2 regions of the Pantoea sp. X-Soil-ISGK-275 genome follow, and region 1 is predicted to be linked to the other one. Evidence: predicted binding sites of a transcription regulator. Region 1 holds the regulator's gene; the other holds the start of a gene.
What was found. Region 1 encodes sigma-54, which starts transcription at its own class of promoters, with help from an activator protein. Its sites were predicted from a motif close to GTTGGCACANNTTTCGCTNT; they were not measured.
Positions count from the first base shown of each region.

Region 2: a site for sigma-54 is predicted at 2,357-2,376, ahead of AC6I8A_RS04450 (gamma-glutamyltransferase family protein). Genes of this name have one in related genera too.

Region 1 covers NZ_AP035976.1:616,027-624,157, reverse strand. The annotation lists gene mlaF (phospholipid ABC transporter ATP-binding protein MlaF) at 1-724, opposite strand, end outside; gene AC6I8A_RS02780 (calcium/sodium antiporter) at 952-1,935, shown strand; gene kdsD (arabinose-5-phosphate isomerase KdsD) at 1,949-2,929, shown strand; gene kdsC (3-deoxy-manno-octulosonate-8-phosphatase KdsC) at 2,943-3,509, shown strand; gene lptC (LPS export ABC transporter periplasmic protein LptC) at 3,506-4,078, shown strand; gene lptA (lipopolysaccharide ABC transporter substrate-binding protein LptA) at 4,053-4,607, shown strand; gene lptB (LPS export ABC transporter ATP-binding protein) at 4,613-5,338, shown strand; gene rpoN (RNA polymerase factor sigma-54) at 5,387-6,826, shown strand; gene hpf (ribosome hibernation promoting factor) at 6,848-7,135, shown strand; gene ptsN (PTS IIA-like nitrogen regulatory protein PtsN) at 7,295-7,777, shown strand; gene rapZ (RNase adapter RapZ) at 7,830-8,131, shown strand, end outside.
Region 2 covers NZ_AP035976.1:985,611-993,741, reverse strand. The annotation lists gene AC6I8A_RS04465 (amino acid ABC transporter permease) at 1-467, opposite strand, end outside; gene AC6I8A_RS04460 (transporter substrate-binding domain-containing protein) at 471-1,256, opposite strand; gene hpxU (MurR/RpiR family transcriptional regulator HpxU) at 1,449-2,288, opposite strand; gene AC6I8A_RS04450 (gamma-glutamyltransferase family protein) at 2,410-3,996, shown strand; gene hpxX (oxalurate catabolism protein HpxX) at 4,009-4,194, shown strand; gene AC6I8A_RS04440 (AtzE family amidohydrolase) at 4,191-5,588, shown strand; gene hpxZ (oxalurate catabolism protein HpxZ) at 5,591-5,974, shown strand; gene puuE (allantoinase PuuE) at 6,083-7,042, opposite strand; gene hpxA (allantoin racemase) at 7,072-7,803, opposite strand; gene AC6I8A_RS04420 (GntR family transcriptional regulator) at 7,800-8,131, opposite strand, start outside.

The DNA of each region.
Region 1 (8,131 bases):
GGCGCACACGCGGATCGGGATTTTCCCGCAGTTCCGGCGCGCTGCCCTGAGCAATAATTTTTTGTCCGGCAACAATATAGGCATGATCGGCAATGCTCAATACCTCAGGCACATCGTGTGAAACCACAATGCAGGTCAGGCCCAAAGCATGATTAAGTTCGTCAATTAATTTCACCAGCACGCCCATGGTGATAGGATCCTGGCCGACAAAAGGCTCATCGAACATGATCAGTTCCGGTTCCAGCGCGATAGCACGCGCCAGCGCCGCACGGCGCGCCATACCGCCGGAGAGTTCGGCAGGCATCAGTTTCGCAGCACCACGCAAACCCACCGCTTCCAGCTTCATCAATACGGTGCTGTGCAACAGTTCTGGCGGCAACTGCGTATGTTCACGTAATGGCCAGGCAACGTTTTCATACACGTTGAGATCGGTAAACAGCGCGCCTGACTGAAACAGCATGCTCATTTTTTTACGAGCTTCGTACAATTTCGTGCGGGAAAGCGTCGGGATATTCTGATCGCGGAACCAAATCTCGCCTTTATCGGGCTGTAATTGCCCGCCAATCAGACGTAAAAGCGTGGTTTTACCAATTCCGGACGGCCCCATGATCGCGGTGACTTTACCGGCGGGTACCGTTAACGAGATATCGTCAAAGATTGTACGATCTCCGCGCGTGAAACTGACGCCACGAACCTCAACCAGATTCGTTTGCTGCTGGATCATCTTTACCTCTTTATGCGGATCGGGCGCTATCAAAACGGTGGATGGTAGCCTGGTCGCCTCGAATGCACGATAGTTTTACAGAAACTTACCCACTTAGTGTGGCGAAAACGGCCTTAAAATTTACTTTTGCCTCTCAGACAGTCAAAATCAGCGCCTGTTAGTGTGTGCAGAATGTTTTTACCTGTCGGACAAGGTTCGCCGACACCTCCATCCATCAAGGATTTTTAATGTTCGTAGCCTCTGCCTTGCTGTTTATCGGATTGATTTTACTGGTTTACGGCGCCGACCGTCTGGTATTTAGCGCCGCGATCCTCTGTCGATCCTTTGGCATCCCACCACTGATCATAGGCATGACGGTGGTGAGCATTGGCACATCATTGCCGGAATTAATTGTCTCATTTTCGGCCGCACAGCATGGACAGATGGATTTAGCGGTTGGCACCGCGCTGGGCTCGAACATCACCAACATTCTCTTGATTCTGGGTGGCGCAGCGTTGCTCCACCCATTGACAGTACACTCCAATCTGATTCGGCGCGAACTGCCATTAATGCTGCTAGTCTCACTGCTCAGCGGCATCATGCTGTTTGATAATCATCTGAGCCGTCTTGATGGCGTTGCGCTGCTACTGATCGCGCTGGGTTATCTGCTGGTGGTGATCCGCATTGCTCGCCGCGCTGAACGTGACAATAACGACACGCTCACCCGTGAACAGCTGGCCGAACTGCCGCGCGACGAAGCTGGCAACACCGTGGCCTTTCTGTGGCTGGCAGTCGCGCTAATTATTCTGCCGATGTCAACGCGGATGGTGATCGACAACGCCACCGTCTTTGCCGACTACTTCGGTGTGAGCGAACTGGTGATGGGCCTGACGCTGATTGCCGTCGGCACCAGCTTACCCGAACTGGCTACCGTTGTGGCCGGCGCGCTGAAAGGTGAGGACGATATCGCTATCGGTAACCTGATCGGCGCCAACATTTTCAATCTGGCGATTGTGCTCGGCCTACCAGCGCTGATTCATCCCGGCAGCGTTGATGCGCATGCCTTCGCACGTGATTACTGGGTGATGCTGGCAGTGAGCGTGCTGTTCGCCCTGCTCTGCCTGCTGCGCAAACGCCGTATTGGCCGTATCGCAGGCACACTATTATTAGGTGGTTTTATCGCGTGGGTGCTGTGGCTGTGGCTCAGCCCCATGCTTATCACAAGCTATTAAGGACGGACTGACCATGTCACATCAGCAACCGGATTTCGATTTTCAGCAAGCAGGTAAAGCGGTGCTGCGCATCGAACGCGAAGGGCTGGAGCAGCTTGATCAATATATTAATGATGATTTCGATCGCGCTTGCGCGATGATCTTTGCCTGCCGAGGCAAAGTGGTGGTGATGGGCATGGGAAAATCCGGACATATCGGTAAAAAGATGGCCGCGACTTTTGCCAGCACCGGTACGCCCTCTTTCTTTGTGCATCCCGGTGAAGCCAGCCACGGCGATCTCGGCATGGTCAGCACCAATGACGTGGTGATCGCGATTTCCAATAGCGGTGAATCCGGCGAAATCCTGGCGTTGGTGCCGGTGTTAAAGCGCCAGAAGGTGCAGCTGATCTGTATTACCGGGCGTCCGGACAGCGCGATGGGCCGCGCCGCGGATGTGCATCTGTGCGTGAAAGTGCCGCAGGAAGCCTGTCCGCTCGGCCTGGCGCCGACCACCAGCACCACCGCGACCTTAGTCATGGGTGATGCGCTGGCCGTGGCGTTGCTGGAAGCGCGCGGATTTACCCAGGAAGATTTTGCGCTGTCGCATCCCGGCGGTGCGCTGGGCCGCAAACTGCTGCTGCACGTCAGCGATATCATGCACAGCGGCGATGAAATTCCGCACGTCAGCCGTGATGCGTCGATGCGTGATGCGCTGCTGGAAATTACCCGCAAGAATCTTGGTTTAACGGTGATTGTCGATGACCTGATGAAAATCGAAGGCATCTTCACCGATGGTGACTTGCGCCGCGTGTTCGATATGGGCATCGATTTCCAGAAAGCCACCATTCAGGAAGTGATGACCAGCGGCGGTATTCGCGTGCGCCCGAATATGCTCGCGGTCGATGCCCTTAATCTGATGCAAAACAAAAACATCACCGCCCTGCTGGTGGCCGATGACGATCGCCTGCTCGGTGTGGTACATATGCATGACATGCTGCGCGCTGGCGTAGTCTGAACAGGAAGAAACAATGAGTGCTGAAACAGCAATGGTCGAGACGTGCTACGGTCCGGTGAGCGCGGAAGTCATGGCGCGTGCTGCGAAGATTAGCCTGCTGATTTGTGACGTTGATGGCGTGATGTCGGATGGCGTGATTTACATGGGTAACAGCGGTGAAGAGTTGAAAGCTTTTAACGTGCGCGATGGTTATGGCGTGCGTTGCCTGCTGACCTCCGGCGTTGAAGTGGCTATTATTACCGGCCGCAAAGCAAAACTGCTGGAAGATCGCTGTAAGACGCTCGGCATTACGCATCTTTACCAGGGACAATCGGATAAGCTTTTGGCCTGGCGGGAACTCCTGGATAAACTGTCATTGACCGCAGAGCAGGTCGCCTACATTGGCGATGACCTGATCGACTGGCCGGTGATGGCGCAGGCGGGTTTGAGCGTGGCCGTTGCCGATGCCCACCCGATTTTACTGCCGCGCGCGCATTATGTGACCCGCATTGCCGGTGGCCGCGGCGCGGTACGTGAGTTGTGCGATCTGATCTTGATGGCGCAGAACCAATTTGAGGATGCCAAAGGGCAATCAATATGAGTAAGAGCAGGCGTTGGATGACGCTGATCCTGGCCTTGATCGCCTTAGTGCTGATCGGCTGGAATCTCACCAACCAGGATGACGACCGAACGCCGGTAGCAACCAACGATCAAGCGCCAACCTACACCAGCGAGAAATCGAACACGGTGGTGTATAACCCAACAGGCGCGCTGGGCTATAAGCTGGTCTCCGATAAAGTCACCTACTTTGCTGCCGATGAGATAAGTTGGTTCGATAATCCGGTGATGACCACCTATGACGTAAACAAAGTCGCGACATGGTCGGTGCGCGCCGATAAGGCAAAGCTGACTAAAGATCGTATGCTTTATCTTTATGGCAACGTTGTCGTCAATACCTTGACCCAGGATTCACAGCTTGAGCGCATCCTTACCGATAACGCTCAGGTTAATTTGGTCACCCAGGATGTGACATCTGACGATCAAGTCACCCTTTTTGGCCGCAGTTTTAATTCCACTGGCATGAAAATGCGCGGCAATTTACGGACGAAACACGCAGAGCTGCTTGAAAAGGTCAAAACTTCCTATGAAATTCAAAATGAACAAAAATAGCCTTAAGTTATTGCTGGTGGGTACGCTGCTGGCAACGAGCCTGCCTGCGCTGGCATTAACTGGCGACTCAGACAAGCCGGTGAATATTGACTCCGTCAACCAGGCGCTGGACCTGCAGGGCAACGTCGCGACCTTTACCGGCAACGTGATTGTGACCCAGGGTTCCATCAAGATTACCGCCGATAAAGTGGTCGTCACCCGTCCGGGCGGCGATAGCAAGAAAACCATTGTTGATGCTTACGGCACGCCAGCGACCTTCTATCAAATGCAGGATAACGGCAAGCCGGTGCAAGGCCACGCCAGTAAACTGCATTATGAACTGGCGAACGATTTTGTTGAGCTGACCGGTAATGCCTTCATTCAGCAGCAGGACAGCAACATCAAAGGCGACCGCATCACTTACCTGGTGAAAGAGCAGAAGATGCAGGCGTTCAGCCAGGGTGACAGCAAGCGCGTGACCACCGTTCTGGTTCCGTCGCAGCTGCAGGACAAAAACGGTTCGTCCGCGAGCCCTAAAAAGAGTAACTGATTGCTATGGCAACACTAATCGCTGAGAACCTGGCGAAAGCCTACAAAGGCCGCCGCGTGGTGGAAGATGTTAGCCTGCAGGTAAAATCCGGCGAGATTGTCGGCCTGCTGGGCCCAAACGGTGCCGGTAAAACCACCACTTTTTACATGGTGGTCGGAATTGTGCCACGCGATGCGGGCCGCATTGTGATTGATGATGAAGACATCAGCATCCTGCCGCTGCATGCGCGTGCCCGTCGCGGTATCGGCTATCTGCCGCAGGAAGCCTCGATCTTCCGCCGCCTGAGCGTGTACGACAACCTGATGGCGGTGCTGCAGATCCGTGATGATCTGACAGAAGAGCAGCGTCAGGATCGTGCCAACGAGCTGATGGAAGAGTTCCATATCGGCCATCTGCGCGACAGCATGGGCCAGGCGCTGTCGGGTGGTGAACGCCGTCGTGTGGAAATTGCCCGCGCGCTGGCGGCTAATCCGAAATTCATCCTGCTGGATGAGCCTTTTGCCGGTGTTGACCCGATTTCGGTTATCGACATCAAAAAAATCATCGAGCATCTGCGTGACAGCGGCCTTGGCGTGCTGATTACCGACCACAACGTGCGTGAAACCCTCGCGGTGTGTGAACGCGCGTATATCGTTAGCCAGGGTCATTTAATTGCCCATGGCACGCCTGATGAAATTCTTGTAGATGAGCAGGTTAAGCGTGTTTATTTGGGCGAAGAGTTCAGACTCTGATAAGGTGTCGTAACACCCTACGTTTGCTTAGGAAATTCTAACCGAATTATGAAGCAAGGTTTGCAACTCAGGCTCAGCCAACAGCTGGCGATGACTCCACAGTTGCAGCAAGCCATTCGCTTGCTGCAACTCTCTACGCTTGAACTCCAGCAAGAACTCCAACTGGCGCTGGAAAGCAATCCGCTGCTTGAACAAACCGATCTGCACGAAGAAATCGACGCGCGAGAATTTCAGGAACAAGAGAGTGATTCATTAGACACACGTGAAGCACTTGAACAGAAAGACATGCCTGAAGATCTCCCGCTCGACGCCACCTGGGACGAAATCTACACGGCGGGCACGCCGTCAGGCACCGGCACCGATTACCAGGATGACGAACTGCCAATCTATCAGGGCGAAACCACGCAATCGCTGCAGGATTATCTTATGTGGCAAGTGGAGTTAACGCCGTTCACTGATACCGATCGCGCCATCGCCACATCCATTGTTGATGCCATTGACGACACCGGCTATCTCACCGTCAACTTACAAGATATTTATGACAGTATTGGCGATGAAGAGCTGACGCTGGAAGAAGTTGAAGCCGTGCTTAAGCGCGTGCAGCGTTTTGATCCAGTCGGCGTTGGTGCCCGTGATTTGCGTGATTGCCTGTTAGTCCAGCTGTCGCAATATGATGCCGCCACGCCCATGCTGGCGGAAGCGCGCCTGATTGTGAGCGAACATCTTGATCTGCTGGCCAACCATGATTTCCGCAGCCTGATGCGCGTAACCCGTCTGAAGGAAGAGGTGCTGAAGGAGGCGATGTTGCTGATTCAGTCACTGGATCCGCGCCCTGGCCAGTCAATCAATACCAGCGAACCGGAATATGTCATTCCCGATGTGCTGGTGCGTAAAATCAGCAAGCGCTGGACAGTTGAACTCAATTCCGACAGCATGCCGCGCCTGAAAATCAATCAGCAGTATGCTGCGATGGGCGGAGCTGGCCGTAATGAAAGCGATAATCAGTATATTCGTAGCAACTTACAGGAAGCCAAGTGGCTGATTAAGAGCCTGGAGAGCCGTAACGACACGCTGCTGAAAGTGACACGCTGTATCGTTGAACAGCAGCAGGCATTTTTTGAGCAGGGTGAGGAGTACATGCGTCCGATGGTGCTGGCGGATATCGCTCAGGCTGTTGATATGCACGAATCCACTATTTCCCGCGTGACCACGCAAAAGTATTTACACAGCCCGCGTGGCATCTTTGAACTGAAGTATTTTTTCTCCAGTCACGTCAACACCGAGGGCGGCGGCGAAGCCTCGTCTACGGCGATTCGTGCATTAGTGAAAAAATTGATCTCGGCGGAAAACCCCGCAAAACCCTTGAGCGACAGCAAACTGACCTCCATGTTATCCGAACAGGGCATCATGGTAGCGCGACGTACGGTTGCTAAATATCGCGAGTCTTTATCTATACCGCCATCAAACCAGCGTAAACAGCTGGTTTGACCGAACGAAGAAGGAAGACCTATGCAGCTAAACCTTACCGGACTTAATGTTGAGATTACCGAACCTCTGCGTGAATTTGTAAATACCAAATTTGCCAAACTGGAACACTATTTTGATCGTATCAATCAGGTTTATATTGTTCTGAAGGTTGAGAAGGTGACGCAGATTGCGGATGCAACACTGCACGTCAACGGCGGGGAGCTGCACGCCACATCGGAAGCGGAAGACATGTACGCGGCCATCGACGGGTTAATCGACAAGCTTTCCCGTCAGCTGACCAAACACAAAGACAAACTGAAAAAACACTAACCTTCACGCTTGCAGAGTGCTGACTGATTCGGCACTTAGAGCTTAATGGGGCGGATATTACCGCCCCGTTTTGTCATCTGCGCAAGCGCCAGCGGGCGAACGGCAATGAAATCAATCGCCTGAACCTCGCGGCTATGTGAACTCGCAAGTGAAACGATGATGAACAACGATCTAACACTGGAATTGAGCTCGGTCCTTTCACTGGACTGTACCCGTAGCGGCGTACACTGCCAGAGTAAAAAACGCGCGCTGGAAATTATCAGCGAGCTGGCAGCGAAGCAGCTCAATCTGCCGCACCAGACGCTTTTCGAAGCCATCCTGACCCGCGAACGTATGGGCAGTACCGGTATTGGCAACGGCATTGCCATTCCACATGGCAAGCTGGAGGAGGACACATTACGCGCTGTCGGCGTGTTTATCAGCCTCGATCAGCCTATCGCTTTTGATGCGGTAGACAATCAGCCGGTTGACCTGCTGTTTGCCCTGCTGGTACCTGCAGACCAGTGTAAAACCCACTTGCACACGCTTTCGCTGGTTGCCAAACGTCTGGCGGATAAAACCGTCTGTCGTCGTTTGCGTGCGGCACAGAGCGACGAAGAGCTCTACGCCATTATCACAGAAGCTCAGGAAGCACACTCTTAAGCGAGAAACACTTTTACCGGCCTGTTCGCCGGTTTAAAACGGGAGAAATGTGATGGTGCTGATGATCGTTAGCGGTCGGTCAGGCTCAGGAAAATCAGTCGCGCTGCGTGCCCTTGAAGATATGGGCTTTTACTGTGTCGACAGCTTGCCGGTGGTTTTGCTGCCGGAGCTGGCGAATACCTTAACCGAACGCAATATCTCTGCGGCGGTCAGCATTGACGTGCGCAACATGCCGGAATCACCGGAAGTCTTTGAAGCCGCGCTCAACAATCTGCCTGATACCTTCTCGCCGCAACTGCTGTTTCTCGATACCGATCGCAACACGCTGATTCGCCGCTACAGCGATACGCGTCG
Region 2 (8,131 bases), 370 kb from region 1:
ATGATGCATTGGCTGACCAGCGCCGGATAAATGCGCTGCAGCGACGGCGGCAGCACCACGCGGATAAAGGTTTGCGTGCGGGTTAATCCCAGCACGCGCCCCGCTTCCCACTGGCCGCGCGGCGTCACCTGAATCCCGGCGCGAATAATTTCGGTGCTGTACGCGCCAAGGTTAATCAACATCGCCAGCAGCGCCGCTTCGCCCGCCGTCAGTTTCAGACCCAGATTGGGCAAACCAAAGACGATAAAAAACAGCTGCACCACAAACGGCGTATTGCGGATCAGCTCGACATACACGCCCCAGATGCGGCTCGCCCAGCTCGGTTTACCGCTGCGCAGCGCCGCGCCGAGAATCCCGAGGCTGACGCCGCCTACGGTGGCGAGCACGGTGATCTGAACCGTGACCCACAATCCGGCCAGCAACTCTGGCCAGTGCGGCCAGAGATCGGCAAAGTTAAGTTGCGCCATGCTTTATGCGCCGAGGTTGGCTGGCAACGGCGCTTTCAGCCACTCTTCCGACAGCTTGTTGAGCGTGCCGTCTTTGATGCCCTGCTCAATCAGCGCATTCACTTTCTCTTTTAGCGCCGGCTCATCTTTTTTCAGGCCGATGTAGCACGGTGAATCTTTCAGCATGAACTGGGCAACCGGTGCTTTCGCGGCGTTCTGACGCGCAATGGCGGCGACAACCAGGTTACCGGTGGCAACGTACTGCACTTGTCCCGACAGATAAGCCGACAGCGTGGTGTTGTTATCTTCATAACGCTTCACCTGGGCATCTTTCGGCGCGATATCGCTTAACACCATGTCTTCTACCGCACCGCGCGTGACGCCGATGGATTTGCCGCTCAGCGCGGCCGCATCTTTCAGGGTTTCACCTTTCGGGCCAAATACGCCAAGGAAGAACGGCGCATACGCTTGGGTAAAATCGATCACTTTTTCGCGCTCGGCGTTCTTGCCCATGCTGGAGATCACCAGATCGACTTTATCGGTCTGCAGATACGGCACGCGGTTGGCGCTGGAAACCGGCACCAGCTGCAACTTCAGTTTCATCTGTTTGGCGAGATACTTCGCCATATCGATATCGTAGCCCTGCGGTTGCAGGTCAGTACCCACGGAACCGAACGGCGGGAAATCCTGCGGAACCGCCACGCGGATCACGCCGCGCTTCTGGATATCCTGCAGCTGATCGGCCATCGCACTCCCGACCTGCGCCATCAGCAATGCCGCGCCCGCTACCGCTAATAATACTTTTTTCATTATGCACCCCGGTGAGTTTACGTGAAACAAAAGATTCTTAGTGAATCATTCTGCAACTAATGTGCCAACCGCAGTGCCGGGAGAAGAAAGGGAAAAAAACGTGGATTTACCGCGTTGAAGGCAGCAAAAACGGGCATCGCGCCCGTTAGAATTAACGATCAAAAACAGTGCATTGCACCATGATGGCGCCCGTTATCGGTGTTCCAGCTCGTCGAGATGTTGATAAAGATCGGCAATTTGATGGATGCGCTGACGGCCCTGCGACAACATTTCATGCAGCAACGCATTCGCCAGCAGGTTAACCAGACTCATGGCGGAGGCGTAGCTATCAAAGGCTGAAACGCTGTCGAGCGGTGCGCAAAGCTGCCAGCGCGCCAGCGTGATAATGCCCTGCGCCTGCGGCTCACACAGCGCCAGCACGGGAATGTTGTTCTGCTGCAGTTGCTGCATCAGCGGACGAATAATGCGTGGTCGGCGGCGAAACGCCATCACCACCACGATATCGTCGGGCGTGATATCCACTAGCTCTTCGCCCAGCGTCTGACCCGGCTGCGGCAGCACATGCACCTGTGGACGCGCCTGCATCAGCTGCTGACGCAGGTGCAGCGCCACCGGATAGGCGTTACGCATGCCGATGATAAATACCCGTTTTGCCGCGCCCAGCGCGCTAATCACCTCGCCAAACTGCTGTGGATCGATGCTGTTGACCCACTGCGTCAGGTTGGCCATCTCCTGCTTATAGTGGCGCGACAACAAGGTGTTGCCCTGCACCGCATCGCGGTTGTCGGTGAGCGGCATGCCGCTCTGGCGCAGGATGCGCAGCTCGTCGCGCATGTCCTTATATTTCTCGTAACCGAGACGCTTGAACAAACGGCTAACCGTCGCCTTCGACACACCGCTCAGCCGCGCCAGCTCGGCGCTGTTGTAGCTGATCAGGTCATCAAAATGGTCAAACACGAAGTCGGCAATGCGCTGCTCCTGCGGCGACAGTTGCGGATAGTGACTACGAAGGCGTTCATCAAGTTGTTTCATCATCGGTCCTGTAACTTTCGTTTCACCACAAGCTAGCATAAATCGATCCAGATTGGTGTCCGACCAAAACTGGAACAGCTCTTGCTTCCTATTAACCACGTACCCAGAAAAAGAGTTCACTATGATACAGAGCAACATGGCGCCGTTAGGCATGGCCGTTACGCCACATCATCTCGCCAGCGAAAGCGCCTTAGCGGTGCTGCGCGAAGGCGGCAATGCGCTGGAAGCGATGGTGGCCGCCGCTGCCACTATCGCCGTGGTTTACCCGCACATGAACGGTTTGGGCGGCGACGGCTTCTGGCTGGTGGTACCGCCAAACGGCGATCCCATCGCCATTGACGCCAGCGGCGCGGCCGGTTCACTGGCACATCTCGATTTCTATCACGGCGAAACGCATATTCCGCATCGCGGACCCAAAGCCGCCTTAACCGTTGCGGGCACCGTGAGCGGTTGGCAGGAAGCGTTGAAGCTGGCGCAGGAACTCGGCGCTACGCCGCTGCCATTAACCCGCTTGCTGCGCGATGCGATTCGCTATGCCGCCGACGGCATTCCGGTCACCGCCTCGCAGGCCGCCGCTACCGCCGCCAAACAGCACGAGTTGCAGCATCAACCCGGTTTTGCCGCCACCTTTTTACCGGACGGCAGCGTGCCAATTGCAGGCAGCCGCTTCACCCAACCGGCGCTGGCGAACACACTCAGCATGCTGTGCGATCACGGACTCGAGAGTTTTTATCGCGGTGAACTGGCGCACCATCTGGCGCGCGAAATGAGCGCGCTGGGGATGCCAATCACGCTGGAAGATTTGCAGACGCATAAAGCCCGCCGCTGCACGCCGCTGCATCTGGCGCACAGTGAAGGCGATATCTGGAACATGACGCCACCAACGCAGGGTTTGGTGTCGCTGGCGATCCTCGGCATTACCGATCGGCTCAATATGGCTGACGCCAATGAAGCACAAACCGTGCACCGCATCGTCGAAGCCACCAAAAAAGCCTTTGCGCTGCGCGACAAGCACATCACCGATCCGCGCCACATCGACATTGATGTGCAGAGCCTGCTGGATGCTGAACATCTCAGCACGCTGGCGGCGCAGGTGGATGATCACCAAGCCGCTGCGTGGGGCACAGGACGCGGACCGGGCGATACCGTGTGGATGGGCGTGATGGACAGCAGCGGGCTGGCCGTTTCGTTTATCCAGAGCGTCTATCACGAATTCGGCAGCGGCGTGGTGCTGCCTGGCACCGGCATCACCTGGCAAAACCGCGGTGCGGCTTTCAGCCTGCAACCCGACCATTTGCTGGCGCTGCAGCCGGGCAAACAGCCGTTCCACACGCTTAATCCCGCCGCCGCGCGCCTCAAAGATGGTCGCACCATGGTGTACGGTTCGATGGGCGGCGACGGTCAACCACAAACCCAGGCAGCGATATTCACCCGTCACGTGATTCAGGGGCGTCCGCTGCAACAGGCGGTGAGCGCACCGCGCTGGCTGCTGGGTCGCACGTGGGGACAATCATCCGATTCGCTTAAGCTCGAAGCGCGCATCGCACCGGAAACGGTGCAGCAGCTGCGCGCACTCGGCCATGAGGTTGAACTGCTGCCCGATTTCAGTGAAGTGGTCGGCCATGCAGGCGCGATCGTCAGACACAACAACGGCATGCTGGAAGGCGCGTTCGATCCGCGCAGCAACGGCAGTGCCGCCGGTTTCTAACGGAGATTATTGATGAGTTCACAACCGGACTGGGCCACCTATATCGCCCAAATGGAGCAGATTCTGGCGCTGGAGCTGGATGATGCGCGTCGCACCGAGCTGCTGACACAGTTCAACCGCATCGCCGCGATGGCCGAGCCGCTGATGGCGCTGCCGCTCGACGATCGGCTGGAAGTGGCGGGAGTCTTTCATCCATGAAACTGTCGTCTTTATCGATTAACGCTTTGCAACAGGCGCTGAGCCAGGGCGAGATCAGCGCCCGCGATATCGCACAACATACGCTAGCGGCGATTGAACAACATAATCCGGCGATCAACGCCTGGACCGAAGTCACCGGCCAGCGCATGCTGCGCGAAGCCGATCAGATTGATCAACAGCGCCAGCGCGGCGAAACCTTGCCGCCATTGGCTGGCATACCTTACGCGGTGAAAAACCTGTTTGATGTCGCCGGACACAGCACCTTAGCCGGAGCCAGCATGTTCAGCGAACGCGCGGCGGCACGCGAGGATGCATGGGCGGTGAGCAAACTGCGTCAGTCTGGCGCGCTGCTCTCCGGCATGCTGAATATGGATGCCTACGCGTACGGCTTTACCACCGAAAACACCCATTACGGCGCGACGCACAATCCGCGCGATTTAACCCGCGTAGCGGGCGGATCGTCCGGCGGTTCGGCAGCGGCGGTGGCGGCGGGTTTAGTGCACTTCTCGCTCGGCACCGACACCAACGGCTCAATCCGCGTGCCGGCTTCGCTGTGCGGCATCTTCGGTCTGAAACCGACCTTTGGCCGCCTGTCGCGTAGCGGCAGCCATCCGTTTGTCGCCAGCCTCGATCACATCGGCCCATTCGCCCGTTCGGTTGAAGATTTGAGCCTGGTGTACGACACCTTGCAAGGTGCCGATGCCAGCGATGCCTTCCAGGCCGCGCAGCCCGTTGCGCCAGTCAGCACGGGACTAAGCAAGGGCGCAGAAGGCGTGCGCAGCGCGGTACTCGGCGGCTTCTTCTCAACCTGGTGCAGCGGTGACGCGCGTGCCGCCGTGGCCGTTGCGGCTAAGGCGCTGCAGGCCATCGACGAAGTAACCTTACCGAATGCAGAGATCGCCCGTTCGGCGGCCTTTATCATGACCGCCGCAGAAGGCGGAAATCACTACTTGCCGATGCTGCGCACGCAGCCCGAGCAGTTCGAGCCCAACTCGCGTGAACGCTTGCTGGCCGGTGCGATGCTGCCCTCGGCGTGGTACGTGCAGGCGCAGCGTTTCCGCCGTCACTTCCAGCAGCAGGTGCTGCCGCTGTTTGAGCAGTTCGATGTGCTGATTGCGCCCGCCACGCCCTGCACCGCCACCACCATCGGCCAGGAAACCATTCACATCAACGGCCAGCATTTACCGACACGCGCCAGCATGGGCATGCTGACCCAGCCGATTTCGTTCCTCGGCTTACCGGTCTGCACCGTGCCGCTGCAAACCACCAGCGGCTTGCCGATTGGTTTACAGCTGATCGCCGCACCGTTTAAAGAACATCTGGCACTTCGCGCCGCCTGGGCGCTGCAACAGCAAGGGCTGACGCTGCCACAAACCACCTTAATGGACGCCTGAAGATGACACCTGAACATATCGATCGCCCGGCAGTGCTCGCCGAAGTTACCGCCGCCTTTTGCCGCTACGAGCAGGCGCTGATCAGCAATGACGTTGAAGTGCTGGATGAACTGTTCTGGCACGACAAACGCACCGTGCGTTTGGGCGCGGGCGAGAATCTGTATGGCATTGATGAGATTCGCGCTTTTCGCGCGGCGCGTACGTCGAAAGGGTTGGAGCGCGAGTTACGTAATACGGTGATTACCACTTTTGGCGATGACTATGCGGTGTGCAGCACCGAGTTTACGCGTGAAGGTGTCGAGAAGATTGGACGCCAGCAGCAGACATGGGTGCGATTGCCGTGCGGCTGGCGGATTGTCGCGGCGCAGGTGAGTTTGATGAGTTAAGTTGGGTGCGGTTTGTCCCTCACCCTAGCCCTCTCCCGCAGGCGGGAGAGGGAATGATTAGGTGGTGCGATTTGTTGAATCGGGGCGGGAGAAGGTTGGGATGAGGGGCTAAGCGCTCGGTGCCGGATGCGTTTCGATCCAGTGATCGGCGATCTGCTGCCGCGTACACACCCACACATCTTCATGCTGCTGAATGTGATCGAGGAAGCGCTGCAAGCCACGGAATTTTCCCGGACGTCCCAGCAAACGACAGTGCATGCCAATCGACATCATCTTCGGTGCGGTTTCGCCCTCTTCGTACAGCACATCAAAGGTGTCGCGCAGATAGGTAAAGAACTGCTCCGCCGTGTTGAAGCCCTGCGGCGAGGCGAAGCGCATGTCGTTGCACTCCAGCGTGTAAGGGATGATGAGATGCGGTTTGACCGTGCCGTCCTGACAAGTGACCTGCGTCCAGAACGGTAAATCGTCGCCGTAATAGTCGCTGTCATAGCTAAAGCCGCCCTGCTCAACCACCAAACGTCGGGTGTTTGGGCTGTCGCGGCCGGTGTACCAGCCGGTTGGCGCTTTGCCGAACAGATCGGTTAACACGTCCACCGCCTGTTGCATGTGCTGGCGCTCGGTTTTGGCATCCATCGCCTGATAGTGGATCCAGCGCCAGCCGTGACTCACCACGTCATAATCCGCCGCTTTAATCGCTTCGACGATCTCCGGTTGCCGCGCCAGCGCCATCGCCACGCCAAATACCGTTAGCGGCAAACCGCGCTTTTGAAACTCATTGTGAATACGCCAGAAACCGGCACGCGAGCCGTATTCATACAGCGAATCCATCGACATATGACGATCGGCGTAGCTGGCCGCACCGATAATATCGGAAAGAAACTGCTCGGAACCGGCGTCGCCATGCAACACGTTGTTCTCGGCACCCTCTTCGTAATTAAGAACAAACTGCACCGCGACGCGCGCTTTGCCCGGCCACTGCGCATGCGGCGGGTTGCCGGCATAGCCGATCAGATCGCGTGGATAGTTTTTGTTGAAGCTGTACTCTTTCTTTCCAGATACATCATTCATTCTGTAAGTTCCTGTCGCTCAACCAGTGGTTAGTTTAGGTGCTGAAAGGCTCCACTGAGCGGTTTTTCGAGGGGATAATCGAGATCGCCGTGCTTGCTGGTGCCAAAGCCTAACGCCACCAGCGACTCCACCATTTTTACTGCGGCGCTGACGCCGTCGATCACCGGCATGCCCAGCTCTTTGGTGAGATCCTGCGCCAGCGTGGCCATGCCGCCGCAGCCCAATACAATCGCACCGCTGCCATCTTCACGTTTGGCCTGCATGCAGCGCTGACGGACTTTCTCCTGCGCCACGCCGCTGCCGTCTTCTAGCGCCAGCACCGGCAGATCGATGACGTGCAGCGCAGCACAATGGTGAGTGAAGCCATATTGCTGCAGCAGATGGCGCGCTATCACCAGCGTACGCGGCAAGGTGGTGACAATCGAAAAGCGCGTCGCCACCAGCGTGGCGGTGTGCATGGCCGCTTCCGCGATGCCAATCACCGGTCCGCTCGCCAGTTCACGCGCCGCCAGCAATCCCGGATCGCCGAAGCAGGCAATGATATGACCGCTCACGCCTTGCGCTTTGCCGCGCTTCACCTGCTCCAGCACACCAATTGCCGCGATGGCTTCATCAAAATGGCCTTCAATCGACTCTACACCGTGCGTTGGACACACCGCCAGAATCTCGGTGCCCGGTGCGGCGACGGCGCGCGCGGCGGCGCCAATGGTTTCCGTCATCGCTAAGCTGGTGTTGGGATTGATAACCTGAATCAGGCTCATGATGCCGCTCCTTTGTTACCGGCAAATAATCGGGTGAAATCAGGCAAGGTTTCGCCGCTGCGCTCAAAGTGCAGGCTGGCAACAATGTGTTCGAAGTGATGCTGCAGCGCCGCCGTCAGCGCCGGCAGATCTTTTTGCCGCAGCAGATCCACCAGCCGATCGTGATGATCGCAACGGCAGCCGCGCTGCCACGGTGCACCGTAAGCGGCAATGACCAGCGACGAACGCTGCGTCAGGCGCGTCACCATATCGGTGAGCACTTCGTTTCCGGAGATCGCTTGCAGCTGAATATGAAAAGCGGCCGAGAGACGAATCGCGGCGGCACCAT